One region of the Vibrio sp. Vb0667 genome, then DNA from elsewhere that is predicted to be linked to it. Evidence: predicted binding sites of a transcription regulator. Region 1 holds the regulator's gene; each other region holds the start of a gene.
The links. Region 1 encodes PurR, which represses purine synthesis genes. Its sites were predicted from a motif close to TNANGNAAACGTTTNCNTNA; they were not measured.

Region 1 (10,009 bases):
CCCACCATTGCCACCTGCGACATTTACCGACTCTGATAATGGTCGTGTGCAGATAATCGATAGTTTAGTGTGTAATGGCAGCTATGTTAGAGGCTCAAGAATCGAAAAGTCGGTGCTTGGTTTTCGCAGTAATATTGCTTCTGCTTGCGATATCAGCGAATGTATACTTCTTGGTGACGTAAAAATTGGCGAAGGATGTGTTTTACGTCGTGTGATTGTCGACAAGGATGCCGATATTGCTCCTGGTACTCAGATTGGTGTGAATCTTCAAGAAGATAAAAAACACTTCCACGTGTCTGAGGAGGGCATTGTTGTTATTCCGAAAGGAGCTCGAGTTGGCTACTAACAACTTATCTATTCTGTTTGTAGCTTCTGAGGTTGAAGGCCTCATTAAAAGTGGTGGCTTGGCAGATGTTGCCAAGGCACTACCGGAAGCCCTTCAAAACCTACAGCAAGACGTAAGAATTACCATCCCTGCGTACAGCAGTATTGATAAACTCGCAGACGCAGAAGTTGTATTAGAAACAGAATTAACATCATGGCCGCATACGGAGTATCGAGTTTTGCGGCTCATATTAGGTCAAAATCCTGTTTACCTGATTGATTGTCCGCCGTATTTCAATCGACCATCAATGTATGCGGAGAACAACCAAGCGTATACTGATAACGGCGAGCGCTTTGCGTTTTTTAGTGCAGCATGTCTCGATATGTTACCCAAGCTCGCCTTTCAACCTAATATCATACACGCGAACGATTGGCACACAGGTCTTGTTCCATTTTTGCTCAAGCACAGGTATGGCAATGATCCGTTTTTTGCTCATACTAAAAGCGTCATTTCAATTCACAATGCGGTCTTTAAAGGCGTATTTAGTTATGAAGACGTGCAGTGTTTGCCAGAGTTTCATTGTAGAAACGTTCCCGATGCTGCGGTGAGTGCAACGCATATTACGATGCTTAAAGCTGGTGTAATGAATGCAGATAAGATAAACGCGGTTAGCCCTACGTACGCAGAGGAACTAAAAACAGAGCTTGGCAGTCACGGCATGGCTTGGGAGTTTCAGCAACGCGCGCAGGACTTAGTCGGCATCTTGAATGGTTGTGATTACAGTGCTTGGAATCCGGAAACTGATACCTACTTGCCGGTTAATTACTGCGCCGACCAGCAAAGTATGTCGCAAGGGAAGAAAGCTTGTAAAAAAGCATTACAACAACGACTAAATTTGCCCGAAAAAAATGTAGCTATGTTCGGTATGGTTTGTCGGTTGACCCAGCAGAAAGGCGTTCATTACTTGTTGCCTGCTTTGGCCGATTTTTTAAAGCACGATGTTCAGCTAGTTGTCGTTGGGACCGGAGACCCTGTTCTTGCCGCTCAGTTACGAGAGGTTGCCGCGCAGTTTTCTAGCAAATTTGCCTTTGTAGAAGCGTATGACAATGAACTTGCGCATATCGTTGAAGCTGGTTCTGATTTCTTCTTGATGCCTTCTGAGTTTGAACCATGTGGCTTAAACCAAATCTATAGTATGGCTTATGGGACATTACCGATAGTACGCGGTGTTGGTGGCTTAAAGGACAGCGTTAGCGATTATGATGTAAACCCATCTGAAGCAACGGGGTTTGTTTTTTTCGAACCGACACCGCAGGCATTGTTGTTAACGATGCTAAGGGCACTGTTGCTCTACGCTCAAAACGAGCCTGAAGTGAATAAAGTACAGTTGCACGCGATGCAACGAGACTTTTGTTGGCAAAAGGCCGCAGAATCTTATTTGCAGCTTTACCACTCAGCGTTAGTTTGACTTAAAATTGTAACGAAAGGCACCTAATGAGGTGCCTTTATTATCTTGAGTAAGGGGAGTGTGGTAGGATGGCTTTTTACTCAATAGCACGATCTTTTTGATACTCAATATGACCCAGCCGCTACTTTTTCATAAAACCTATTTGCACCCTACTAGTAATGAGTGGGTTGTATTTGTGCACGGTGCTGGTGGTAGCTCTTCTATCTGGTTCAAGCAAATTAAAGCTTACAAGCAACACTTTAACTTATTGCTGATCGATTTAAGAGGTCATGGAAAGTCAAATCAGTTACTTAAAGAGCTCATTGCTAGCCGTTATACCTTTACGGAAGTTACCCAAGATATTTTGAAAGTATTGGACCATTTAAAGATCCAATCCGCTCATTTTGTCGGTATGTCGCTTGGTACTATTATTGTTCGAAACCTTGCTGAATTGTCATCAGAGCGCGTACGTTCGATGGTGCTCGGCGGTGCTGTCACAAGGCTTAACACTCGTTCTCAGATATTGGTGAAATTAGGTAGTTTTTGTAAGCATATCCTACCGTACATGTGGCTCTACAAACTGTTCGCTTATATTGTTATGCCTCAAAGAAGCCAACGAGAATCTCGCCACCTTTTTATTCGCGAAGCCAAGAAGCTTTGCCAAAAAGAATTTAAACGTTGGTTTATTCTTGCCGCTGATGTAAATCCGTTAATGAAATATTTTAAAGATCGAGAGTTACCCATTCCGACTCTTTACTTAATGGGCGACAGGGATTACATGTTTATTAAACCTGTCAAAGAAATGGTTGCAGCGCATAAGCTCAGCATTCTACGAGAAATCCCGAATTGTGGTCATGTATGCAATGTAGAGCGTCCAGAAGACTTCAATCAACACTCCATCGAGTTTATTAAACAGCAAGCTGTATGTGCTTAAAACTGAGTGCATCCACTGAATAGGAGAGCCGCTATAGCTCTCCTAGTTGATATCCACATTGCCAACATGCACCAAATTGCCCTTCGTTTATTTCATGACATTTTGGGCATTGCCAATCTTGATACTCATGCCTATCGGATTGTTTTCGATATGCTTTTACTATTTCTTCAGCTTTCATCTTTTGTGCAGTGTCAAAAAGCCACACATAAGGATCGGTATCATCACCAAACGGCAGTTCTCCTTTTAAGCCGAAAATACCTTCTCCGCGAACTTCACAGTAAATTTGTTCCACTTTAAGCAGCTCACATACAATGTGTGCTTCTGCTGGGTTTTTAGCGATAAATATTTTCATCAAAATACCCACTTCACCAATTACGAGTTTTGCTGACTTGGTGTCGGCCTTACTTTATTCATAACCCATTTAGTGATGATTGGAAATAGTCCCAATAGCGCAAAAGACGCTAATACTGCGGGTGAAACAATGCCCGATAGGCTTTCAATTGTTGCTAATTGAGTACCTGCATTCAGATATACGGCTGTGCCTGGCAGCATACCTATTTGGCTAGTGAGATAAAATCTACCTACAGACATCGGCGTTAAGCCCATCAGTAAGTTGATTAGAAAGAAAGGGAATACAGGGATTAGACGCAAGGAAAATAGATAAAAAGCTCCGTCTTTTTCGACACCTTGATTAATTGCGTTGAGTTTATTTCCGAATTTGTTTTGTACCCAGTCACGCAATAAGTATCGGCTGCTCAAGAAGGCCAGTGTTGCCCCCATAGTGCTAGCGAAAGAAACCAGTAGCAAGCTTGTCCAAAAACCAAATAAGGCTGCACCAAGTAAGGTGACTACTGCCGCTCCTGGGATAGAAAAAGCGGTAATTGCAATGTAGGTAAAAAAGTAAATCGCAGCCGAGAATACAAAATTCTGATCGATGTATGTAGTTAGTGCTTCTTGTTGGGCTTTTGCATTCTCTAAGGTTAAATACTGGCCAAAGTTAATACCTAAAAAGACGATAGCCGCTAGTAGGATGAGACCTAAAATCAGTTTCTTATTCATAATTTTGATTCCAATTTGGGATATATGTAATAAGACAGTAGGAAAACCGAAAAAATTTCACAAAAAAACCGCAGATTAGACTGCGGTTTTACAAGATAGTTTTTAGGCCGACTTTTATTGGAGGCCGTTCATCAACTCATCTCGGCGAGCTTGAGGTACCACACTCCAATGAGTGCCGTTGATAGCACCTTCTAGTGCCCATAGCAACTCAATGTTGACGGTTGCAGAGTGCGTATCTCTTATCGCTTTATAGGCGTTAAGCGCACCTTCCTCTTCAAGCTTCTCTACGGATTCGATGCCGGCTTTTTTTAGCATGCGCTCGGTAGCCAGTCGTAAGTTAGGCAAATCTTTCAAACGGTTAGGCTTTGTACTTGCTTGCTGTTCTTTCTCAAGCTTTGCCTTTTTCAATGATTGATTCGCTACTTCGATTAAGCGTTCGCTTGATTCCCATAAATCGCTGGAAATAGCGTAGTACTTTGTAACGACTGGGAAGCCACGTTTTTTATAAACGTAAGGCTTTAGCCCTTGTTTCTCGAAGTCAGATGAAGTTTTTTGGTCTGCTCTGATATGAAGCTGATTGTTTACCACTAGTGCAAACATTGTTTCATCAGCGAATAGTCCGAAGCCACCAAACATTGAGCGCGACTTGATATTACCAAGTGCCTCAAATAGCTTCATAGAGTCTTTGAGTATCGGTTTATCCATGTTTTGTTATCTCGGTGTAATTAATATTACGCCACCAAAAGTCAGGTCCGAGAGAGTAGCAAACATGCGTAAAAACAATGTCATTACAGAGTAAAGTCATTGCTTACACACTTGCCATCGGTAACCCCGCTACCTTCCATATCGTAATATGGTTCAGGCCGGAGGCTTTGCGTCCCACTCTTTCGAATGGTTTGCCCTGTGCGTGACACAATGAGCATACTTCTTATATTGAATTAACATCACGGTTTAGCGTTAAAAGTGTGATTTTGGTTCAATAAAAATGATAGATTGAATGCTCTATTTTGCATATGGAAAGGTGCAAATTGGCCTTTGAAAAGGAGTTCTTAATATATATTACATTTATATAAAACAGGGAGTTAACGTTAGTCAATTGTTATTAGAGCAGTGTGAAGTATTAGAGAATGCTTAATTTTCCCAAAAAAATAAGCGCCCCTGTAGAGCGCTTATTTAACACGGTTAAATACAGTGAAATTTAGTTCATTTTTTTCACAGTATTTCGAATTACAAGCTCAGGTTGCATTTCGAAAATTCGTTTTTCGTGTTCTTTATCTTTGATACGCTCAAGTAGAATTTCGAATGCATTTTTACCAACACGACGTTTAGGTTGGTGGATAGTCGTTAGCGGTGGAGAGAAGTATTCCGCAAGCTCGATGTTGTCGTAGCCGATCACTGAAATATCTTCAGGAATTTTGATCCCGTTTTGTTGCAAGCGGCTCATTAGGCCTAGAGCCATTGTGTCGTTAAAACAGAATACCGCCGTCGGGCGCTTGTCCATTGCGGTAATTTTATCTGCAACTAATACGGCCGTATCACATTCAAAGTTACCTTCAAGGATCCAGTCTTCATTTACAGCTAGGTTCGCTTCGCTCATTGCGCGACGGAAACCTGCAATGCGCTCTTGGCAAGCAAGCTTTTCAAAATGACCGCTTAGACAAGCGATATCCGTATGACCATTGTCAATCAGATGTTTGGTTGCAATGTAGCCACCTTCTTCTGAGTTATCCATGATCTTGTCTGCTTGTGAGCTCTCTGGGCCCCAATCCATGACCACTTTAGGAATGTCCGCATGACGGTCAAGCATCTCTTTTAGTTCTTCGGTTAAGTCAGAACACATCACAAGGATGCCATCAACGCGCTTTTCAGCCAGCATACGAATGTAATCGCGTTGTTTTTCGTAAATCCCGCCTGTGTTACATAAAATCAGAGTATAGCCTTGGCGGTAACAGTAGCTCTCAACGCCATCAATCACTTCTGAGAAAAATAGGTTAGTTGATTGAGTTACTAACATGCCAATCGTACGAGTTGAGTTGCATTTTAGGCTGCGTGCAACGGCACTTGGCGCGTAATTCAGCTCGTCAACGGCTTTCATTACTTTTTCTTGCGTTGCTTCTGCAACGAAACGCGTTTTATTGATAACGTGCGAAACTGTCGTAGTGGAAACGCCGGCTAAGCGAGCAACGTCTTTTATCGTGGCCATAAATGGTGTCCTGTATCGAGCTACTGAAATATGTCGTATTGGATGTACCTGATGCTCTAGTGGTTTCACACCTAGCAATCTAAAATTGGCGCTAAGTGTCTCGGCAGCGGTTGATCCAAGTGCGACAAAAGGGTGCGTAGCAGCATCGGTCGATGAATTTTATCTTTTTTCTATCTGATGAGAAATTGCCATCAACCTGTTAAGAAAACACAAAAACCGCTATATTTCAGCGGTTTACATATAAATCATATTTAATCGTTTGCGCTCACATTTTAGCCCTATGTGGACTGACTAGCAATGTTTTCAGCAAGAGATTTGTGTATTTGAAGTCACATTTTGACTGCTAAATAACCAAGCGTCTTTGCGCTAAGTTAAGGCAAACGAATATTATACCCAAGTTACTTACAATTGGTCACTTTCAGGCATACAGGAAGCCCGATAGGCAGGCTCCCTAAAAATAGGCGGCAATTATTCACCAAGAAGGTAGGCGCTGTCTAGTTTACAAAATGCAACTAATAGTTTCGCGACACTCGAGTAAAATCCAAATTCGTCGAATTTTTTACATTTGTCTGAAAACTGAGGTAACCAAGACATCAATTGTTGCTGGATAAAGTCGTTTTGTTTAACGAAGGCTTCTTCCATGTGTTTTTCTTGTTCAAGCTCGTTTGAGCGGATAATCATGTTCCCGAGAAAGTCGAGCTCAACGGCTAAGTGATCCGCAGGTTCCTTTAGGTTTTCGTCTACTTGAACGCCAAATTCAGCCATCAACTTTTCCATTTCCTCAGCTGGCTTGTCATTCAGTAAACCTGATTCACCAATGTACATGGATGCGTAAGGAAGAGCGCCGTATTTTTCTGTCTTCAAAAACAGTTCACAAAAGTCAGCTGCAAGCTCTAGTTGTGCATCTTCACGATCTTGTAACCGATTCAATGCATCAACTAGGCTATCAACAGCTGGTTTCAGCGACTCATTTTCACCTAAACCTGCGAGAAAACTGCGAATTTCAACACTGTGATAGGCTTCCAATTCTTTCTCTGTTAGTTCTTTTGCGAACAAGCTCGAAAACCACCAGTAAATTTCAGCGCGTTTTTCATTAAAAGCTTTCACTTCTTGCATTTTGGGCTCCTGAATGATGCTTCAAGTCATGCATCACAAAGTCAATTAGGGATATCCCCTAAGTGTAATCAATTAAAATGAATAGCAGTAACTATAATTGTTATGTTTTATGGTCAAAAATGACCGTTTATTAATAGCAATGGGCAAGCTTGTTTTGAATCAATAAAAACGCTAAATCTTGCGTTTTAATGTATCTATGACTAGAAATGTTACTAGTTATGAATAGAATACGTCTTGGATAATAAGAAGACAGAAAAGTGGTGTAAATGAGCTATCACGTATTAGTCGTAGAAGATGATGTTGTAACTCGTAGTAAGCTTGCGGGGTATTTCCAAAATGAGGGCTACCAAGTCAGCGAAGCAGAGAGTGGCGCAGAAATGCGTGAAGTTTTGCAAGCGGGCGATGTAGACCTGATCATGCTGGATATTAACCTGCCTGGTGAAGACGGCCTGATGCTTACTCGTGAGTTACGTAGCCAATCGGATATTGGTATCATATTAGTAACAGGACGCACGGATAGCATTGATAAAATCGTAGGCCTAGAAATGGGTGCTGACGATTATGTGACAAAACCTTTTGAACTGAGAGAGCTGTTAGTTCGCGTTAAAAACTTGCTGTGGCGTATTTCAGCAGCGCGCAGTGGCAGCTCGAAAGCGAATGAAACCAGTGAAGAGCACATTGTGCGCTTTGGGGAGTGGACATTCGACATTCAACGTCGCGCACTTAGCCGCAACGGTGAGCCAGTAAAACTAACTAAAGCAGAGTATGAACTTTTGGTGGCATTATCGTCTTACCCTAACCAGGTGTTAAGTCGTGAGCGTATTTTGAACATGATCAGCCATCGAGTGGATGCGCCGAATGACCGCACCATTGATGTTCTTATTCGACGTATGCGCGCAAAAATGGAGTTCGATCCTAAGAACCCACAAATTTTTGTAACGGTACACGGCGAGGGCTATATGTTTGCTGGTGACTAGTTTGAACATAACTCAATCGTAAAAAGAAAAAGGAGAGCTTCGGCTCTCCTTTTTTGTGGCTTCAAGATAATACTAGTTTGCTTCAACCATTGGTGTTTGGCCGACAGTATCACGCAACCTTTGCCAAATACTGCCCAAGTACTCATGCCAATAAAGCTCTGTTTGTTCTAAGTAACGCGCTTTAGGTGAGTATTTATCCCAAGGTTGACTTATCTCGCTAATAGCTAAGAAGTTGGTCGGGGCTGGGATTGGTTTAATGCCTGCTGCGTTGAACTCATACAATGCACGGCTCATGTGACTCGCAGAAGTGACTAACACAATTTCCTTTTGTTGAACGAATGCAGCCGCTTGACGCGCCTCTTCCCACGTATCTTTCGCATCTTCTAATAAAATGATATCGGATTTCGCGACTCCCAACGCAAGGGCAACGTTCGCCATCATTCGCGCGTGGCTAATTTCAGATCCGCCAGCATAGCCGGATAAGATTAATTTCGCGCCTGGATACATTCTTAAAATACGAATGCCCTCAGTTAAGCGCATTAATGCTGCACGGCTTAACTGCGAGGTGGGTGGAATTTCGTCATCGATAACATGACCATTCCCTAAAACCATCACGTAGTCGATGGTGCCAGAAACTGGCAAAAAGGCTTTATGCTCTCGCTCTAACGGCATAAGAAGCTTGGTTGAAACAGGCTGGAAGGCAACAAGAAAAATGCCAACAAAAGAGAATAGAACAACGAAGCAGCCAGTTTTACGTTTTGTAGTAAAACTAATGAGAGCAAGACCCAACAAGCCTATCAGCAGCAATGCCGGAAGGGGCATAAGCATGGCTGACACTACTTTTTTCAGCTCAAACATACATAAATAGTCCGAAAAAACATCAATTGATAATAAAAATGAGGGTATCCCTCTTTATTCCTGCTTTCCTTGTGCCAGAATAGCGGCACAATCCGTTATGATAACTCAGCAGAAGTGACAGAAGACCGCAATTTCGACGATATCGCCCACAAATTTGCAAAAAATATTTACGGCTCCGATAAAGGGGAGATCCGCCAAATCATTGTGTGGGAAGATTTTCTACAGATTCTAAGTGAATTAGATGCTGACCAGCAACCCCTAGAAGTGTTAGACGCTGGTGGTGGTTTGGCACAAATGTCGCAAAAGCTTGCTAAGCTCGGACATCGAATCGCTTTATGTGATCTATCTTCGGAAATGCTGCAGTTGGCTAAGCAGGATATTGAAAAAAACGGTTTGCTTGAGCAGTATCGCCTGATTCATTCGCCTGTCCAATCCATCGGTGAACATATGGATGGACAGGTCGATCTGGTTATGTTCCACGCTGTGATGGAGTGGCTGGTTGATCCTAAGGCCGCACTTGAAACAGTTCTTGAACAAGTAAAACCGGGAGGTATCGCATCAGTCATGTTCTACAACCACCACGGTTTAGTCTATAAAAACGTGGTTTGTGGCAACATTCCTCATATATTAGACGGCATGCCTCACCGAAAAAGATTTAAACTACAGCCGCAAAAAGGCTTAAAACCTGAAGAAGTCTACCAGTGGATAGAAAATTCAGGTTTTAATATTTGTGGCAAATCTGGTATTCGCTCATTTAGTGATTACATAGGCAATATGGAATACATGGGTGATTACGAGTTTGAAGATGTGTTGGCGCTAGAAAAACAACTTTGTCGACAAGAGCCATACCTCTCATTAGGCCGCTACATTCATGTGTGGGCTAAAAAGAACGATAAACAGGAATAACAATGAGTGAGATGACTCTCAATGCTGCAGAGCAACCAATCGATGAGCTGGTTGGCTGGGTTAAGCAGCACGATTTCTCGTTGAACCTGACCACAGAGCGATTGGCATTTTTGATAGCCATTGCCGTACTGAGTAATGAAAGGTTCGATGAAGAACTGGGTGAAGGTGAACTGCATGATGCATT
Region 2 (10,009 bases), on a different contig from region 1:
ACCCATGTAGACTTCGCCTTCTTGCTCAGAGTCTGTATTTAGAAGAATCTCACCCTCTAACCAACCAGCTTCAAGGCCAAATGCGCCAGTCATGCCTGCTTCTTCATCAATCGTCAGCAGAACTTCGAGTGGACCGTGCTTAATATCTTTAGATGCCAATACAGCAAGGCAAGAAGCCATACCAATACCGTTATCTGCACCAAGCGTCGTGCCTTTCGCAGTTACCCATTCGCCATCGATGTAAGGCTGGATTGGATCTTTGGTGAAGTCGTGTTCAGTGTCTTCGTTTTTCTGCGGCACCATGTCGATGTGTGCTTGAAGTACAACAGCCTTCTTATTTTCCATTCCTGGTGTCGCGGGCTTTTTGATGAACACGTTACCAGTTGGATCACGGCGAACGTCAAAGCCTTGCTCTGTTGCCCAGTTGATAATGTACTGTGCTAATGCTTCTTCATGTTTCGATGGATGAGGGATAGAACAAATCTTATCGAAAAACTGCCAAAGTGGAGCAGGTGATAAGGTACTGATCTCAGAATGGAACTCAGACACGGAGGACTCCTTTTGATGTGCTTTGCCAAATATATACCGTAAAAATATTGTCAAGGTAGCATTAAATGCTAGACGATTTGGCCTTCAAATTGCCGTTAGCATACCACCAGATAAGGAGTACGAGTAGTCGCGATCACAAGGATTTCTCTCAGAACTGTCACAGTTTGTGAATACAATAACAAGCACTATGTGTTCTCTATCATACATTCTGAAAGTGGCTTTATTTTTCAATTCATAAAATTGTAATTTAATTACATATAAACTTTGATAAAGGTCAATTTATGTATTTTTTGTGATTCCAGTCACTAAAATGCTTGTAATTAAATTTCTTGGTGGTATATTTGTAACCAGCTTCTGAGAGAAGAATGAAATGCTCAAAGGATGAGTCCGTTTTATCGCCTCCAAGGAACCGAGAAATCAACGAATGTTTAATTGATTTAAAAGGTGATAGTTATGAAAGGTTTACCAAGTACAATGTTCTGGAATAGCAAGTCTGTTTACACCGGTAACTTTGTATACCCAACAAGCTTTGGCTACTAAGTGAAGTCAACGCATGTGACTCGAACAGTTTGTTCACCCCTATAAATTGGAATTTTTTTTCAGTGATAGTGCTGACATGATTCACCGCCACCCACATTGGGTGGCGTTTTTTTATCTCTATTTTCTCTTCCTGACTCACTTATTGCCATCAAAGCCTTCTTCTATTCCCCATTCTTCGGTTTTATCGACTTTTCCATCAAATCTGTTAGATACCATGTTAAAAATGGGCCTTTTTCATCTGAAAGTTTAGTACATTGCTCAGTTTTTATTCTCTTTTAGGGAACTGTGTTATCTAGGTTACCTATTGTTTTGTAAGAATATATTCCTTTGCCTACTTTGATAGGTTAGAGAATGTGTTTCATATCCAAAGAAAAAAAACGCATTAGAGTGAAGATTCTATCTAGAATTTGCTATTTGATAACTTTATAATTCCCGCCAATCGATTACGCAACCGTTTACTTTTTTTACCTTTACAGGATTCGATCATGCTCGAGAGGCTTTTTAAACTCAGTGAAAATGGCACAAATGTGCGTACTGAGATCATTGCAGGTGTTACGACCTTCCTAACTATGGCTTACATTATTTTTGTAAACCCAGCGATCCTGTCGGATACCGGTATGGACCGTGGTGCCATTTTTGTCGCGACTTGTCTTGCTGCCGCAATCGGCTGTTTTATTATGGGATTTGTTGCGAATTACCCAATCGCACAGGCACCAGGAATGGGCCTGAACGCATTTTTCACTTACTCTGTTGTATTGGGAATGGGTTATACGTGGCAAGTTGCGTTAGCGGCTGTATTTGTTTCTGGCCTTCTGTTTATTCTTTTAAGCGTATTTAAGATCCGTGAGTGGATTATTAACTCGATCCCGCATTCTCTACGAACAGGTATTTCAGCTGGTATTGGTCTTTTCTTAGCGTTTATCGCATTAAAAAATGCAGGTATCGTCGTTGATAACCCAGCGACATTAGTTTCTATGGGAGAGATCACATCATTGCCATCTGTATTGGCCGCGATTGGCTTCTTTCTTACGATTGCATTGGTTCACCGTGGTGTGAAAGGTGCGGTGATGATCGCTATTCTTGGCGTTACAGCGCTTGGTCTTCTATTTGGTGATGTGCAGTGGGGCGGTATTATGTCAACGCCACCAAGCATTGCGCCAACTTTCATGCAACTGGATTTCTCTGGTTTGTTTGAAGTAGGCATGATTTCCGTCGTATTTGCTTTCCTATTTGTCGATTTATTTGACACCGCAGGTACGCTCGTTGGCGTTTCTCAAAAAGCAGGTCTAACTGATGAGAATGGCAACATCCCTCGTTTAAACAAAGCGTTACTTGCAGACTCAACAGCAACGTCAGTAGGTGCATTACTTGGTACTTCTAACACGACATCTTATATTGAAAGCGTTTCTGGTGTGGCTGCGGGTGGGCGTACTGGTCTAACAGCCGTGGTTGTTGGTGTACTCTTCCTACTTGCTCTATTGTTCTCACCACTTGCGGGTATGATCCCTGCTTATGCAACGTCAGGTGCGCTATTCTATGTGGCGATCTTGATGCTGTCTGGGCTAGTAAGCATTGATTGGCGTGACCTAACTGAAGCGTCCCCAGTTGTTGTGACTTGTTTAGTTATGCCGCTAACATTCTCGATTGCAGAAGGTATCACGTTAGGCTTTATCGCATATGCGGCGATCAAGTTATTCAGCGGTAAGGGCCGTGAAGTGTCGATGAGTGTATGGGTGATGTCAGCCATCTTCATCGTTAAATACCTCGTCGGTTAATTTCTCGAGCAAAAAGCCAGTGTGGATTTATTCACGCTGGCTTTTTCTTTTTTACGTTGTTCACAGAAGACGGTTTTTCTGCGGAATAGGCAGAGAATTTTGATATCACCGTTGGTATTAGCGGTGTGTTTCGGTAGAATAATCGTTTGCGCAGCTTGAAATCCTCGTCTCCAAACATTTTGGAGAAGTTAGTGAGCATTCCGCTTTTGAGTGACTTCGCTAGATTTTGAGGATGCATATTTTCAAATTATTAGGTTATTACAATGAGTAAAAAATTCATTATCACTTGGGATGCAATGCAGACTTACTGCCGTGAACTGGCTGAAAAACAAATGCCAGCTGAGCAATGGAAAGGAATTTGGGCGGTAAGCCGCGGCGGTTTGGTTCCTGGCGCTATTTTGGCTCGTGAACTGGGTATTCGTTACGTTGATACAATCTGTATTTCAAGCTACGACCATGATCATCAGCGCGACATGACGGTACTAAAAGCACCTGAAGGTGATGGCGAAGGTTACCTAATCGTTGAAGACCTAGTAGACAGTGGTGATACAGCGCGCAAACTACGTGAGATGTATCCAAAAGCGAAAATGATCGCTGTGTGTGCGAAACCATCAGGCAAAGAGCTGCTGGATGATTACGTTGTAGATATTGCTCAAGACACTTGGATCGAGCAGCCTTGGGATATGTCAATCCAGTATGCTGAGCCAGTAAACCGCAAGCAAAAATAAGCGCGGTTAAAGAATATTGAGAAATGCCCCTTTATAGGGGCATTTTTTTTATTATGATATTAAATCATGCTAATAGCCTAGGGTTCTTCCTATGTCTGAAGACGTCAGTAAAAATCTTTCCGAAACTTTGTTCGTGAAACATAAGCAAGCAAAAGAAACCTCCGCGCTTACCCAGTACATGCCGACCAGTAAAAAAATACTTGATGAACGAGAAGCGCAAGGTGATCGTGCTTGGTATCGTCATTTGCGTCGCTTGCAATGGGCTTGGCAAGGATTGTCTCCGATCGAAATGGAAGGCGTACTGTCTAAAATTGCTTCATCTTCTCACTCGCGAACCAATGATGATTGGTTAGACACTGTAATGGGTTATCACAGTGGTAACTGGACATTTGAGTGGATCAAGCTTGGTATGGATCATCAGAAGCGAGCAAATGAAATGCAAGGAGAAGAGGCAGCGGATGAACTCTTCACTGCTTCTTTGTGTTTTAGTATTGCAGGCTACCCACATTTAAAAAATGACAATTTGGCATCGCAGGCTCAAGTACTGGCAAACAAAGCGTATTCTGACGGCGCAGAAAAAACTAAGTACACCATCAAGCAAATTGAAGTGCCTTACCAAAATCGCAAAATCATCGCGAACCTCCATTTACCAAGAACGGATAAACAGTTGCCTGTGGTCATGGTGAGCGCTGGTTTGGATACTCTACAAACCGACATGTGGCGTTTGTTCCGTAATCGTCTTGCACCGCGAGATATTGCGATGTTAACCGTAGACATGCCTTCAGTAGGGCATAGCTCTCATTGGCCCTTGACCGAGAATTCAAGTTGCCTACATCAAGCGGTATTGAATGAGCTTTACTCGCTACCTTGGGTTGATCATCACAAAGTGGGGTTAGTTGGGTTTCGTTTTGGTGGTAATGCCATGATCAGACTCTCTTTTGTCGAGCAGGAAAAGATCAAAGCTTGTGTCGCTCTAGGCGCACCCGTACATGATATTTTTACTTCCCCTCAGAAGTTACAAAAAATGCCGAAGATGTATTTAGATCTTTTGGCTTCCCGTTTGGGGAAAAATGCGGTTGATATTAATAGCATGGCTGGTCAGATGATGGCGTGGTCATTGAAGGTTCAGGGCTTCCTGAGCAGTCGAAAAACCAAAGTGCCTATTTTGGCTTTGAGTCTTGAAGGCGATCCAGTGTCGCCACACAGTGATAATCAACTTGTTGCTCTATTTAGCCAGTATGGTAGAGCAAAAAAAATCAGTTCCAAAACAATTACAAAAGGATATGAGCAATCCCTCGATTTAGCCATAAAGTGGCTAGAAGATGAATTATTAGGGTGACAATTCTCCTAAATTAGTTAAGAGTGATATATCTGAGCAAAAAATAAGCTCATGATAATTAAAAATAATAATCATTCTTGGGTGTTTACTTTTAACTATGAAAACGGAGATTCATATGTCAGAGACGACTCAGGGCCCGACTCACTTTCGCTTGATGTCAAAGTTGAAGGCGATAGGGCCTTACCTGCGCGAACCACAATCGCAAGAAGGGCGCTATTATTTTGATTGTTTATCTGTATGTGTAGACGACAAAAAATCGCCTGAGAAGCGTGAATTTTGGGGCTGGTGGATGGATTTGGAATCCATCGAGGGAGGCTTTACTGCTAAATATCATATTGGCAAGTACAACAAAGAAGGGCAATGGGTATCTGAAGCCCTTCCCAAAAAAGTGGTAGAGGAAGTGTATCTCACGCAGAGCACATTCCATCAAAAGCTGGTTGATACTTTAGAAGAACACTTCAAATTAGAAGTCGAATATCACACGGAGTCTTTCGATTTCGCTTAATTTGGTTGTTTTCATTTAATACCAAACAAAAAGGTGCGAAAACGCACCTTTTCTCTTGTTAATTCCCTATTTGATTGTTAAAACATCCTCTCTTTATTTGTTTTTCACTTCAGAAGACATCATGACAACGAATCAACAAAATGCAGTTGTTTCACAACCACAAACTGTCGTTGTGAAACTGGGTACAAGTGTGCTGACAGGCGGCACTCTGGCACTCGACCGTGCACACATGGTTGAGTTAGCACGCCAGTGTGCTGAGCTTAAAAAACAAGGCCATTCAATCGTAATGGTTTCGTCTGGTGCGATTGCAGCAGGCCGTGAGCATCTTGGTTACCCCGCATTGCCCAACGAGATGGCGAGTAAGCAGTTACTTGCCGCGGTGGGGCAGAGCCGCTTGATTCAAACATGGGAGTCTTTGTTTGGTATTTATGGTATCAAGATCGGCCAAATGTTACTAACCCGTGCCGATTTAGAAGATCGTGAGCGATTCCTTAACGCGCGTGACACTATTAATGCGCTCGTTGCGAACGATATTGTTCCTATCGTAAACGAAAATGATGCCGTTGCGACTAGCGAGATTAAAGTTGGCGATAACGACAACCTTTCCGCTTTGGTAGGCATTTTATGTGGTGCAGATAAGCTCTTGCTTTTAACGGACCAAAAAGGTCTGTTTACTGCTGACCCTCGTAAAGATCCGAACGCAGAGCTTATCAAGGAAGTAAAAACCATCGACGATACGCTGCGTAAAATCGCAGGTGGAAGCGGTACAACATTGGGTACTGGTGGTATGGCAACGAAGCTGCAAGCCGCAGACATCGCTCGCCGCGCAGGTATCGAGGTTATTATTGCTGCTGGTAGTGCGTCGAATGTTATCTTTGACTCTTTAAGTGCTGAACCTCAGGGCACGCGCTTCCTACCTTGCGCTGAAGCCTTAGAGAACCGTAAACGCTGGATTCTAGCGGGACCTGCGGCATCGGGCGACATCGTTATTGATGATGGTGCAGTCAATGCTGTGGTCGGCAAGGGCAGTAGCCTACTTGCTAAAGGGGTCATCAAAGTTAGTGGTGACTTCGCACGAGGCGAAGTGGCGCGTGTAACAAACGCTCACGGTAAGTTGGTGGCTCGTGGCATCAGCGCCTACTCAAGTGATGACCTAACTAAAATTACGGGTAAACACAGTAAAGATATCATCTCTATTTTGGGGCATGATTATGGCTCTGAGGTGATTCACCGCGATGATTTGGTCGTCATTCAGGAATAGAATTAGAGGGAAGCAAAGTGGATTTAACGAATATGGGTAAAGCTGCTAAAGATGCAGCTTTCGAATTAGCGACAGCGTCAACTGCGCAAAAGAACCAAGCATTAGCCATCATTGCTGATGAGCTAGAAGCAAACTCTGCTGCTATTTTGGCGGCAAACGCTAAAGACATCGAACTTGGCCGTGAAGCGGGTTTAACCGATGCGCTGCTCGATCGCCTTTTGCTTAATGAAGAACGATTGACTGCAATTGCGAATGATGTTCGCAACGTCATTAGCTTGAACGATCCTGTAGGCAGCGAAATAGACAGTAAGGTACTGGAAAATGGGATGTCACTGTCTCGTCGTCGTGTGCCGCTTGGTGTCGTGGGCGTAATTTATGAAGCGCGTCCAAACGTAACCATTGATATTGCAGCGTTGTGCTTGAAAACCGGCAACGCAAGTATTTTACGTGGTGGCAAAGAGACATTTTTCTCGAATATGGAATTAGTGAAGGTTATTCAGTCTGCGCTCGCAAAGGCGAACCTTCCAGCCGCTTCTGTGCAGTACATTGAAAAACCAGATCGTGAGCTTGTTTCTCAATTGCTTAAGTTGGACGATTACGTCGACATGATCATTCCACGCGGTGGTGCTGGCCTACACAAAATGTGTAAAGAAAACAGCACGATTCCGGTGATTATTGGTGGCTTTGGTATCAGCCATATCTTTGTCGACGAATCCGCTGATCTAAAGAAATCCCTGAATGTGGTTGAGAACTCTAAAGTTCAACGTCCATCTGCGTGTAACTCATTAGATACGCTGCTCGTGCATGAAAAAATTGCAGCGCAATTCCTACCAATGATCGTAGAGCGCATGAACGATAAAGTGACCTTCGTGACAGAGCCTAAGGCAAAAGCACTGATGGCTCAAGCAACACAAATTCGCGATGCTGTTGAAGGTGACTTTGATACGGAATGGTTGAGCTACACTCTTGGTGTAAAAGTTGTGTCTGATGTGAAAGATGCCATTGATCATATGCGTGTCCATAACGCGAGCCACTCAGATGCGATCATGACCAATAGCTTGGAAAACTCAGAGCTGTTCATCAATTCTGTCGGTTCGGCGGCGGTTTATGTGAATGCTTCAACGCGCTTTACAGACGGTGCGCAATTTGGCCTTGGCGCAGAAGTCGCAGTATCTACGCAAAAGCTACATGCACGCGGTCCGATGGGCTTAGAAGAGCTAACTAGCTACAAGTGGGTTGGTAAAGCGAACTACTTAGCACGCAGTTAACACATTCGACGAGATCTTGAGTGAAAAAGGGGCCTTTGCGCCCCTTTTTGTTTTGTCTAACATACCAATTCCGCTACACTACATGAGCTTTTATTTCGGTTTGAAAGCGTTATACCCAAATAGCTTTAATAGAGTCCGTATAACCATAAACGCGTGGTTATCCGTGATTGCTCATGAGGTTATTTTGGTATAGATATGGAGGTGATATGCATTGTCCTTTTTGTTCCGAGAACGATACCAAAGTTATTGATTCCCGCTTAGTGGCTGATGGCCATCAAGTTCGACGTCGCCGTCAGTGCTTGGCGTGTAGCGAGCGTTTCACTACGTTTGAAAGCGCAGAGTTAGTGATGCCTAAAGTGATCAAATCGAATGGCAACCGTGAACCATTTGATGAAGATAAAATGGTTGGCGGTATTCAACGCGCTTTAGAGAAACGCCCAGTGAGTGCCGATTCTATAGAGTTAGCGATCAGTATGATCAAATCACAACTGCGTGCGACGGGTGAGCGAGAGGTTCCGAGTGAAATGATTGGTAATTTAGTCATGGACCAGCTCAAAGAGCTCGATAAGGTGGCTTACATTCGTTTCGCTTCCGTTTACCGAAGCTTTGAAGATATTCGCGAGTTTGGCGAAGAGATTGCCCGCCTAGAAGACTGAGTAGCTCATGACTCAACACACTCCTGAAAGAGCGTTTTCTGATTTAGATTTCGCCATGATGTCACGAGCTATTAAGTTAGCGAAACGTGGCATTTATACCACCGCCCCTAATCCAAATGTAGGGTGTGTCATCGTTCGTGATGAAGAAATTGTCGGTGAAGGCTATCACCATCGTGCTGGTGAGCCGCATGCCGAAGTGCACGCGATGCGCATGGCGGGTGAAAAAGCGGTTGGTGCAACCGCTTATGTGACGCTAGAACCTTGCTCTCATTACGGCCGTACACCGCCATGTGCCGAAGGGCTGATTAAAGCCAAAGTGGCACGTGTGGTTTGCGCCATGGTAGACCCAAACCCGAAAGTTGCAGGTCGCGGCATCCAGATGTTGCGTGATGCCGGAGTTGAAGTACAAATCGGCTTGTTAGAGCAAGATGCCCTTGCCCTTAACCCTGGTTTTATAAAGTACATGCGCACAGGCATGCCGTTTGTTCAATTAAAAATGGCAGCCAGTTTGGATGGGCAAAGCGCACTCAATAATGGTCAGAGCCAATGGATCACCTCCCCAGCGGCCCGCCAAGATGTGCAGCGTTATCGAGCGATAAGTGGTGGCATTCTTTCTACTAGCAAAACGGTGATTGATGATAATGCATCACTCAATGTGCGCTGGGATGACTTACCTAATAGTGTTCAAGCGCAGTATTTACAAGAAGAGCTTCGTCAACCAGTACGTGTAATCTTAGACCGTCAGAACCATTTAACTGATGCGCTCAAGCTGTTCCATACCGATGGAGAACGAGTTATTGTTCGCTCTGATGGAGACTGTATCCCTCTATTGGACAGCGCTCACCAAATTGACTTATCAACGACATTAAAACGTATCTCGGATGAGCACCACATCAATCACTTATGGGTTGAAGCTGGAGCTACGCTAGCGAGTGCGATGATAAAGGCTAATCTTGTAGATGAGCTCATTGTTTACCTTGCGCCAAAACTCATGGGCAGCGATGGTCGGGGGCTTATCGGTGCTTTAGGGTTAAGCGCTATGGCTGACGTCATAGATTTAAACATTACAGACGTTCGTATGGTTGGGGTAGACATTCGCATCACCGCCACCATAAAACGTAATGAAATTAGATAAGAAATAGTATGTTTACAGGAATAGTAGAAGCAGTTGGCAAGTTAGCTGCGATTACGCCGAAGGGCGAAGACATCACCGTCACGGTTGAAACGGGTACGCTTGATATGTCAGACGTTAAGTTAGGCGATAGCATTGCGACCAATGGTGTTTGCTTAACGGTAGTTGACTTCGGAAGCCACTATTACAGTGCTGATCTGTCCTTAGAAACCTTGAAGAAAACTGGGTTTGCTGAATACCAAGTAGGCGATAAGGT
Region 3 (10,009 bases), on a different contig from region 1:
CCAATTCGATCGCGATAAAACCAATGAACATTTGGATGTGCTTAAACGTCGCAACGTCGATGGGGTGATCGTGTTTGGTTTTACTGGATGTGATGAGCGAGCATTGGCAGAGTGGGGTAATCGTATCGTTGTGATCGCGATGGACACGCAAATGGTTTCTTCGATCAACTACGACAACCAAGGTGTGATAGACATGGCTTTGTCTCATCTTGAGCAGCAATCTTTATCTCACATTGCTTATATTGGTGTTGATCCTGAAGACAAAACCACTGGCTTAGCTCGTTTAAATGCTTATAAAGCTTGGTGTCAACGCAAGCAAATTACACCTTGTTTCCAAACGGGTAAGTTGAGCCATGAAAGTGCTTATCAGTTGGTAGACAAAGTCCTTCAATCTGACACTCAGGCCATCGTGTGCGCCAGTGACACCATCGCGTTGGGCGTGATTAAGCGTCTTCAAGAGTTAGGTCGTGAAGATGTGGTTGTGACAGGTGTTGGAGGTAATGAATTGCTCTCTTTCCTTTTCCCTAAAGTATTTAGTGTCGACCCAGGTTATACCCTTGCAGGTGAGAAGTCCGCTAACATGCTGATCAATCAATTAAATGGCGATGAGGAAGTGGTTCACTTTACTCAACAGCCTATCGTTTGTTAATCCACACTAAAACGATCTGCTCTAAAATTATACTGTGATCATTCTCAATTAATGGGAATGTTCCCATTTATAAAAACAAAATGATGAATCGAATGTATCCAATACAGGGTGGACAAAGTTATGAGTAAGATTGCGCGTAAAGACGTGGAGCGTCTTATTGAGCTGGTCGGGGGGCCGGACAATATTGCCAGTGTAAGTCACTGTTTAACTCGCTTGCGTTTTGTTCTAAATGATACGGACAAAGCAGATACGAAACAGTTAGAAACATTACCGATGGTGAAGGGCTGTTTTACCAACGCAGGCCAGTTCCAAGTGGTTATCGGTACTGAAGTGGATGAAGTTTACAAGGTACTGATCGGACTGACGGGTAAAAGTGAAGCCAGCAAAGACGAAGCGAAGAACGCTGCTCGTCAAAACATGAATATCGTTGAGCGTGGTATTTCCCACCTTGCAGAAATCTTTGTACCACTGCTACCAGCGATCATCACCGGTGGTCTGATCCTTGGTTTCCGTAACGTGATTGGCGACATCAAGATGTTTGATGGTCAAACGCTAACGGAAATCAGCCAGTTTTGGGCAACGGTACACTCTTTCTTATGGCTGATTGGTGAGGCGATCTTCTTCTTCCTACCGGTTGGCGTGTGTTGGTCGACAGTGAAAAAGCTCGGCGGTACTCCGATTCTGGGTATCACGCTTGGTGTAACATTGGTTTCGCCACAGTTAATGAACGCCTACCTAATTGGTAAGCAAGTGCCTGAAGTATGGGACTTTGGCTTATTTGCCATCGAGAAAGTGGGCTACCAAGCGCAAGTGATTCCGGCAATGCTCGCTGGTATGGCACTGGCGTTTATTGAAACCAACTTAAAACGCATCATTCCGTCTTACCTTTACCTAGTGGTTGTGCCGTTTGTCTCTATCATCGTGTCTGTGATTCTTGCGCACTCTATCATTGGCCCATTCGGTCGTATGTTGGGTGATGGTGTTGCTTTCGCAGCAAAAGCAGCCATGACAGGTGACTTCGCAATGATTGGCTCAACCATCTTCGGCTTCCTATACGCGCCATTGGTCATTACTGGTATTCACCACACCACCAACGCGGTTGACCTTCAATTAATGCAAGAGCTAGGCGGCACGCCAATTTGGCCTCTGATTGCGCTTTCAAATATTGCTCAAGCGTCTGCGGTCGTCGGCATCATTATCATCAGTAAAAAACATGGCGAGCGTGATATCTCGGTGCCTGCGGCTATCTCTGCTTACCTTGGTGTGACCGAGCCGGCGATGTACGGTATCAACTTGAAATACAAGTTCCCAATGCTGAGCGCGATGATCGGTAGTGCGTGTGCTGCTGCTATTTGTGGTAGTGCGGGCGTAATGGCGAACGGTATCGGTGTGGGCGGTTTGCCGGGCATCTTGTCTATCCAACCGCAGTTCTGGGGCATTTTTGCTTTGGCTATGTTAGTCGCAATGCTAGTACCTGCTGCATTAACGTTAATTCTTTATAAGCGTGCACAAGCCAAAGGTGAGCTTGAGCCTGCAAACGCGTAATTCTATTTGAGGCAGTGACTTGGCTGCCTCCTCCTATTTTTCTTTTCAAATTTTAAGTTTCCGATTACTGGTAAGTGAGTGTTAGAAATGGCTATGACCAAGCATGATGAGAGCTGGTGGAAAACCGCAACCATCTATCAAATTTACCCAAAAAGCTTTTGTGACAGTGGCAGTAAAGGCACGGGCGACATCAAAGGGATCATTTCTAAGCTGGATTATCTTAAGCATCTTGGTGTGGATGCGATTTGGCTGACGCCGGTTTACCAATCGCCAATGATCGACAACGGTTATGACATATCCGATTACTACTCGATTAACCCACAGTTCGGCACTATGGAAGATTTCGATACTTTGCTAGCAGAAGCGCATCAGTTGGGTATTCGTATCATCATGGACATTGTAGTGAACCACACGTCGACAGAACACAAGTGGTTCCAATCCGCACTGGGTGATAAAAACAGCCCATACCGTGATTACTACATCTGGAAAGATCCGGTAGATGGTGCTGAACCAAACAACTGGCAATCAAAGTTTGGTGGCAACGCTTGGGCGCTGGATGAAAAAACAGGCCAGTACTATTTGCACCTTTTTGCTAAAGAGCAAGCGGACTTAAACTGGGAAAACCCAGTAGTGCGTGAAGAGGTGAAAGAAGTCATCAGCTTCTGGGCAGACAAAGGTGTCGATGGTTTCCGTCTCGACGTTATCAACCTGATTTCCAAGCAGCAAGATTTTCCAAGTGACGATATTGGTGATGGTCGTCGTTTCTACACGGATGGTCCACGTGTGCACGAATACCTTCAAGAGATTAGCGAATCTGTGTTTCAAAAATACGGCAGCGTGACGGTGGGTGAAATGTCTTCCACCACACTAGAGCACTGCCAGCAATATTCTTCGCTAGACGGCAAAGAGCTATCCATGGTGTTCAACTTCCATCATCTGAAAGTCGATTATCCAAATGGTGAAAAATGGACCAAAGCGCCGTTTGATTTCATTCAGTTAAAACAGATCTTCAATCATTGGCAAACGGGCTTAAATGGCAAAGGGTGGGGGGCGCTGTTCTGGTGTAACCACGACCAGCCACGCGTTGTGAGCCGATTAGGTAACGACGAGCAATACCGTGTTGAATCTGCCAAGATGCTTGCGGCATCAGTGCACATGATGCAAGGCACACCTTATGTTTACCAGGGGGAAGAGATCGGCATGACCAACCCGGGTTATACCGAAATCAGCCAATATCGTGATGTTGAAAGTACTAACATGTACGACATCATGGTCAACCGTGATGGTGTATCTCATGACGATATGATGGCGATCTTGGCACAGAAGTCGCGTGATAACTCACGTACACCAATGCAATGGAACAGTGCAAAACACGCGGGCTTTACTGAGGGCACGCCGTGGCTTGAAGTGGCGCAGAATTACTCTGAAATCAATGCTGAAGCTGCGGTTGCCGATTTGAACTCGGTGTTCTACTTTTACAAGCGTCTGATTGAACTGCGTAAACAGGTTCCAGTTATCACCGATGGCCGTTACGAGGACCTGCTGCCAGAGCACAAACGTATTTTCGCTTACGCTCGTCAGAACGATAAGCAAACGCTGCTGTGTATCAATAACTACTACGCAGAAGAGGTGGAATGCGTTCTGCCAGAACGTTTTGATATGAGTAAAGCGAAAAACTTGCTATCTAACTATCAAAACTCAGCGAACGCAGTCGCGTCAAACCATCAAGTGTTACGACCTTACGAAACTCGTATTTTATTGATAGAAGAATAAACTCGGGTGTCATCACCCCCTAAGGTTGATGTTCGAGATGAAGGCTTTGGTGTGCTCCCCAAAGCCTTCTTTTATTGAGATATCTATAAAAAATGCGAGCTTATTTTGTTTCAATCGCTGTTAGCTGCACTTTCTCTTCGTTGATTTGTACTTGTTGTACTTTCAGCAGTTCAATTTGTTCTATCAGACCTAAGCTTGGATTAAACCAACGTTCTGCCGAAGTGGCGAACTCCATTGAGTCCATATCATCACAGTTTAGGTTGTAGATGTTCTCTTCCATCAGGTATGCCGCTTCAATTTTCTTGCCTGAGATCGAGAACGCTTTACGCATACCAGTCTCTCGGATTTGCTGTTGCCAAACCACTTGGCAAGATGCTGTCATAGGAAGGTTTTGTACCCACTCATGATCTTCAAAACGGTCTAGAAGGTTGTGAACTGCGTAGCCTGTAAGAGTGGTTTGCAGAGACATAGTTTCTTCACCGATGTCAATATTCGGGCTTTTCTCTTTTACGTCGTCACCGTTTAGGCGGAAAATCGGACTGCTGTGCATAAGCATGGCAATAAACTGATGACCAATGAAATAAGCGTCAGTGATTTCATGGAGTGCACCATCTGATCCTGCAAAGTAAAGCGTATTGCTCTCTTCGTCGTCGTTGTACTGCTCGTCTGAATAGTAGAACTGTTCGGCGCCGTAGTTCACCAAGTCATTAACCAACTGGACCATTGCCTCGCTGTTTGGGATTTGTGCCAATGCTGCCAATATTTGCTCGCTATCCATCGCTTGGAAGCTCAGTTTCATGTCGCCCTCTGGTTGGCCATCCAAGCTAAACGAATAGCTCAATTGTGTGTTTGGTATAGGAGTGAAAATGGAGTTGTGAATCGAGACGTCGAAACTTTCTTGAGGCACTTTGTTTGGATTCGCACTGCCAGAAGACGAACCTCCGCCACAGCCGTAAAGAGCCAGAGTTGCTGCTGCGATAAGCGTCATTTTGTTTAGCATGGTTTACATTCCTGATTGATAAGGCCGCTTCATGTTGGGCCGTTGCTTGAATGCGAGCATGCTAAGTTCAGTGAGAGAAAAAGGGCAAAAAACAAAAGATAACAGGGGTTAATGAAAGCTTAATTTTATATTTAGGTCTTTGTTTTATTTGGGGTTATTTCGTTGGCTACGTTAGTGCAATACTCGTTAATGAGCGCTTTCCATCGGCTTATGATTTCTTGATCGGTCACACTAACACGCAACGTTTTCCACGGTTGGAGGCAAGTCTCTTTTGATTCAGATTGAGAAAGACGCTCAAACAAGGTTTCGGAAGGTAAAACGCGCAGCAGCGCCACCAGTGATTCCATGTAGTTGAGACGGAACTGTTCAAGTTTGTTCTGCTTATAAGCAATGTGAGACACAAAGGTATAAATCAGTGCGTTTTGGATACGTGAGTCGCCATCTGGTGTCGTTAACAGAGCTTTTGCCCTGTCTAAGTTACCTAATTTGAAATGCAATAGACCTAACCAAAGGCTCAGCTCATCTGGCAAAACATCAAACGACGATTGCACTTGAGTTAAATATGCTTCCAGCTTTTGATGTTCGTGCTCGTATAAGGCGAGATGTCTTGCCGTTGTTATAGCCGCAAACTCATCAGATTGTCTGAGAGGTTGGCTAGAAAAGGCATTCTCGAATAACATTTTTTTGTGAATATTCGAAAGCTGCCACGAACTTGCCGAAGGTGCAGGCAGATTGAAGTATTGCGCGACATCCGAGTGCATTTGGAAAATATCCGATTGTAAGGAAGATAAACGCAGTGTGTACTCATTGCGAAACGCCAGCTTGCCCGTCGCAGGATAAATAAGGTTCATCTGCGCTTTCAAGATGCCTTGCTCTGCGCCGTCTTTTAACTCGATATTGAGCTCGTAGTCGCTGGTCTGCATGTTTCGTGCGCCAGGGAAATATGGCGTATGACCGATAGGATCAAGAAAGTAACTGGGAGCATCTTGGTTGGCGATGTCGGTGTATGGATATTCGACCTGTTGTTGCAGCAAGATGGCTTTGACCAGTATGCGGTATTTTCGCGCCTGAGAGCCGATTGAATCGACACGGTTGAGTAGTAGCTCGACTTTGGGAATCAGTAGTTGATGACGTGTTTGTTGTGTTGAGATTTCTTGGCGTTGCCATAACAAGCTTGCGAGTGTCATGCTACATACCGCAAGTATGGCACATAAGCTGTAAGCAAAAATCAGCTTGAAGTTCTTATTACTCGCCACCTGGGTTGAGATAACGCGCCGATGGTTTTTCGCTGGTGGCACTAAACGAATATTGGCAGGGTTAAGAAAGTAGCCTTTGCGGGGGTAAGTGACTAAAAGCTTAGCGGCATCGTATTCGGGTAAGTACTGCTGTAGCAGTGCACGTAAGGTGCTAATGCGGTTCGTGAGCACATTCTTAGAGATGAACTTGCTCTGCCAAATGGTTTCAATAATGGTGTCAGCAGAGAGTGGGTGGCCAACGCTTGTTAACAGCAGTTCTAATAATTCAACGGTGCGAGGTTCAAGATCAATCGCGATAGCATCTTGATGAAGGCTCTGTGTCTTCGGGTTATAGATCAGCTCTCCAATCGCAATACAACTGTGAGTCTGTTTAGCTTGTTGCAGAAAGTCGCGCATACCGTACCGATCTATTTGGAAATCGCGAAGTATTATATAGCGATTGGAGCGCGAAATCTTATAAATCGCGCTTCAATCATTATCAAAAATTTATGAACCGTAGGTCACGGAATAGCGGTGCGGTTTGTGGTTCATCGCTAACACGACATTGAGTGCAAACGCCCCCAAAATTGAAAGGCCAATCACTTCTGGTGTGACAAAGAAGAATGAAGCAAACAGGATACATGCATCGATTGCCATTTGGCTTTTGCCAACTGAAATGCCAAATTTGTCTTGGATAAACAAACACAGCACGTTAAAGCCACCTAAGCTGGAGCGATGTCTGAATAGGATCAGCATACCGAGCCCCATTAAAAGCCCGCCTGCGACGGCGCAATAAACTTCATTTACCGATTCGAGCGAGATTAGCAAATAAAGATGATCGGCAAAGATAGAAACCAACGCGCCAGAAATGGCACTATTAATGGCGAAATGACGGCCGAAGCGTTTCCATGCTAGTAAGTAAAAAGGACTGTTTGCTAAAAAGTACAGCACACCAAAGGTAAAAGGTGTAAATTGGCTAATAAGCAGAGCCAATCCAGTCGTGCCTCCCGTTAGAAGGTTCGCGGATTGGAGAAAGAAAACGCCTTGAGCTACTAAAAAGGTACCCGTGAGAATCGCTATCCAGTCTTCTTTTAATGAGTGTTTTTCCATCAATGTTGCAGTCATTAGTGATAAATAAGGCGTGCATAGTAGTAAAAAGATGATCTTTTCGGTAGCTAGAGGGTAAAATTTACGGTAAACCTATGTAATTGCTGTTTTACAGGGTGTAAAGCACAAATTTGACAGGCAATAGATTGTCGTTATGCGATTGCAATGCTGGCATGATAAACATTGCTTGTCATCATGAAAAAACTGCATGAGAAAAATTGTAAATTTCTCTTTATGACCTAAATCAAATTATGTAGAATGCGCGCCATTAGGGTGACGAAAACGTTTGCGTCGGGTCATTCAACAGTTTTTTTGCAACTTTCAGTACTAATCTGAGTCAGGAGATACAGATGCTTAAGCGTGATATGAACATCGCAGATTACGATGCGGAACTGTTCGCAGCTATCCAGGAAGAAACTCTTCGCCAGGAAGAACACATTGAACTTATCGCTTCTGAAAACTACACAAGCCCACGTGTAATGGAAGCGCAAGGTTCTCAGCTAACGAACAAATACGCTGAAGGCTACCCAGGTAAGCGTTACTACGGCGGTTGTGAGTACGTAGATAAAGCTGAAGCACTAGCAATTGAGCGTGCATGCCAACTATTTGGTTGTGAGTACGCTAACGTACAGCCTCACTCAGGTTCTCAAGCAAACAGCGCAGTTTACATGGCGCTTCTTAACCCTGGCGATACAGTTTTAGGCATGAGCCTAGCGCACGGTGGTCACCTAACTCACGGTTCACCAGTAAACTTCTCTGGTAAGCACTACAACGTTATCCCTTACGGTATCGATGAAGCTGGTCAAATCAACTACGACGAGATGGAACAGCTAGCACTTGAACACAAACCTAAGATGATCATCGGTGGTTTCTCTGCTTACTCGCAAATCGTTGATTGGAAACGCATGCGTGAAATCGCTGACAAAGCAGGTGCTTACTTATTTGTTGATATGGCGCACGTAGCTGGTCTTATCGCTGCCGGTGAATACCCAACACCAGTACCGCATGCTCACGTGGTAACAACAACGACGCACAAAACACTAGCAGGTCCTCGCGGTGGTCTTATCTTGTCAAATGCTGGCGAAGATATGTACAAGAAATTGAACTCAGCAGTGTTCCCTGGTGGTCAAGGTGGCCCTCTAATGCACGTTATCGCTGGTAAAGCAGTAGCGTTCAAAGAAGCGATGGAGCCAGAGTTCAAAGCTTATCAAGCTCGCGTAGTGAAAAACGCAAAAGCAATGGTTGGTCAGTTCCAAGAGCGTGGCTACAAAATCGTATCTAACGGTACAGAAAACCACTTGTTCCTTGTTGACCTAATCGACAAAGATATCACTGGTAAAGACGCAGACGCGGCACTAGGTGCAGCAAACATCACTGTAAACAAGAACTCAGTACCAAATGACCCACGCAGCCCATTCGTAACGTCTGGTATTCGTGTAGGTACGCCAGCGATCACTCGCCGTGGCTTCACTGAAGAAGATGCAAAAGAGCTAGCAAACTGGATGTGTGACGTTCTAGATAACATCGGCAACGAAGAAGTTATCGAAGCGACAAAACAGAAAGTGCTAGAAATTTGTAAGCGTCTACCGGTTTATGCCTAACTGTTCTTCATAGAATGAGTCGACTTCGGTGTCGAACATACTCATTTGCTCGCGCAAACTCCGTGTGTTCTCCTAGAACTCGACTCGTCTATTTTGAACATTGATATACTAAAGGTCCTCATTTGAGGGCCTTTTTGTTTGTCTGGCGTTTGGAATGAGATATAGCGAGAGAGTGTGATAAGGGGATGGCTACCAACACTGTCCCTTTTCAATATACCCAAACCACGTCATTCCGACGAGCCGAGGCGAGATCAGGAATCTTGTTGAGGCACACTCTTTTACTCAGAGTTTCCCTAAAAATCCTCAGTATTCTGAAAACAGATTCTGAATCACGTTCGTACCTCGCTGTTCAGAATGACGGTGGTAGAATGGCTTTTTATCATCATTTGCCAGATACAAAAAAGGTTGGCACTGAGCCAACCTTTTCTCTTCAAAACAAGCTTTTCAAAACAAGCGAGAGCTTATTTAATCTCGATACCTTGAGCTTGCATATCGGCATGGTAAGAAGAGCGCACAAATGGACCACACGCTGCATGCGTGAAGCCAAGTTCTAGTGCAACTTCTTTTAGCTCGTCAAACTCTGATGGTGGAACGTAACGTTCTACTGGCAAGTGGTGACGGCTTGGCGCTAAATACTGGCCTAGAGTCAGCATCGTTACGCCGTGTGCGCGTAGATCTTTCAGTACTTCGATGATTTCTTCTTTGGTTTCACCAAGGCCCATCATCAAACCAGACTTGGTCGGTACATCTGGATGCTGCTCTTTGAACTTCTTAAGGAGCTCAAGTGACCATTTGTAGTTCGCACCTGGGCGAGCTTTACGGTAAAGACGTGGCGCGGTTTCTAAGTTGTGGTTGAAGACATCTGGCGGATTGTCTTTCATTAGATCAAGCGCTACATCCATGCGACCACGGAAGTCAGGAACCAGTGTTTCAATCTTAATATGCGGGTTTAACGCACGGATCTCGCGGTTACAATCGGCAAAGTGTTGTGCACCGCCGTCACGCAGATCGTCACGGTCAACAGAAGTGATTACTACGTATTTCAGCTTCATATCGGCAATGGTTTTCGCCAGTTTTTGAGGCTCTTCTGCTTCCGGTG

Region 2: the regulator PurR is predicted to act here: its motif matches at 1,533-1,552, upstream of R8269_RS13330 (NCS2 family permease).
Region 3: the regulator PurR is predicted to act here: its motif matches at 7,584-7,603, upstream of glyA (serine hydroxymethyltransferase).

The regions. Positions count from the first base shown of each region.
Region 1 covers NZ_JAWPOL010000005.1:82,213-92,221, reverse strand. Annotated here, with positions in the region: gene glgC (glucose-1-phosphate adenylyltransferase) at 1-346, shown strand, start outside; gene glgA (glycogen synthase GlgA) at 336-1,793, shown strand; gene R8269_RS08460 (alpha/beta fold hydrolase) at 1,903-2,706, shown strand; gene R8269_RS08455 (DUF2007 domain-containing protein) at 2,738-3,058, opposite strand; gene R8269_RS08450 (TVP38/TMEM64 family protein) at 3,079-3,765, opposite strand; gene R8269_RS08445 (TfoX/Sxy family DNA transformation protein) at 3,880-4,470, opposite strand; cyclic di-GMP riboswitch class I at 4,587-4,676, opposite strand; gene purR (HTH-type transcriptional repressor PurR) at 4,964-5,968, opposite strand; gene torD (molecular chaperone TorD) at 6,437-7,084, opposite strand; gene torR (two-component system response regulator TorR) at 7,351-8,061, shown strand; gene elyC (envelope biogenesis factor ElyC) at 8,134-8,919, opposite strand; gene cmoM (tRNA uridine 5-oxyacetic acid(34) methyltransferase CmoM) at 9,034-9,825, shown strand; gene mukF (chromosome partition protein MukF) at 9,828-10,009, shown strand, end outside.
Region 2 covers NZ_JAWPOL010000012.1:57,648-67,656, reverse strand. Annotated here, with positions in the region: gene R8269_RS13335 (aminoacyl-histidine dipeptidase) at 1-549, opposite strand, end outside; gene R8269_RS13330 (NCS2 family permease) at 1,575-2,864, shown strand; gene tet(34) (oxytetracycline resistance phosphoribosyltransferase domain-containing protein Tet(34)) at 3,128-3,592, shown strand; gene frsA (esterase FrsA) at 3,684-4,931, shown strand; gene crl (sigma factor-binding protein Crl) at 5,047-5,436, shown strand; gene proB (glutamate 5-kinase) at 5,558-6,697, shown strand; gene R8269_RS13305 (glutamate-5-semialdehyde dehydrogenase) at 6,715-7,965, shown strand; gene nrdR (transcriptional regulator NrdR) at 8,172-8,621, shown strand; gene ribD (bifunctional diaminohydroxyphosphoribosylaminopyrimidine deaminase/5-amino-6-(5-phosphoribosylamino)uracil reductase RibD) at 8,629-9,756, shown strand; gene R8269_RS13290 (riboflavin synthase) at 9,765-10,009, shown strand, end outside.
Region 3 covers NZ_JAWPOL010000012.1:20,015-30,023, reverse strand. Annotated here, with positions in the region: gene treR (trehalose operon repressor TreR) at 1-649, shown strand, start outside; gene treB (PTS trehalose transporter subunit IIBC) at 770-2,194, shown strand; gene treC (alpha,alpha-phosphotrehalase) at 2,282-3,967, shown strand; gene R8269_RS13140 (hypothetical protein) at 4,068-4,967, opposite strand; gene R8269_RS13135 (winged helix-turn-helix domain-containing protein) at 5,099-6,619, opposite strand; gene R8269_RS13130 (YitT family protein) at 6,710-7,312, opposite strand; gene glyA (serine hydroxymethyltransferase) at 7,660-8,910, shown strand; gene lipA (lipoyl synthase) at 9,372-10,009, opposite strand, start outside.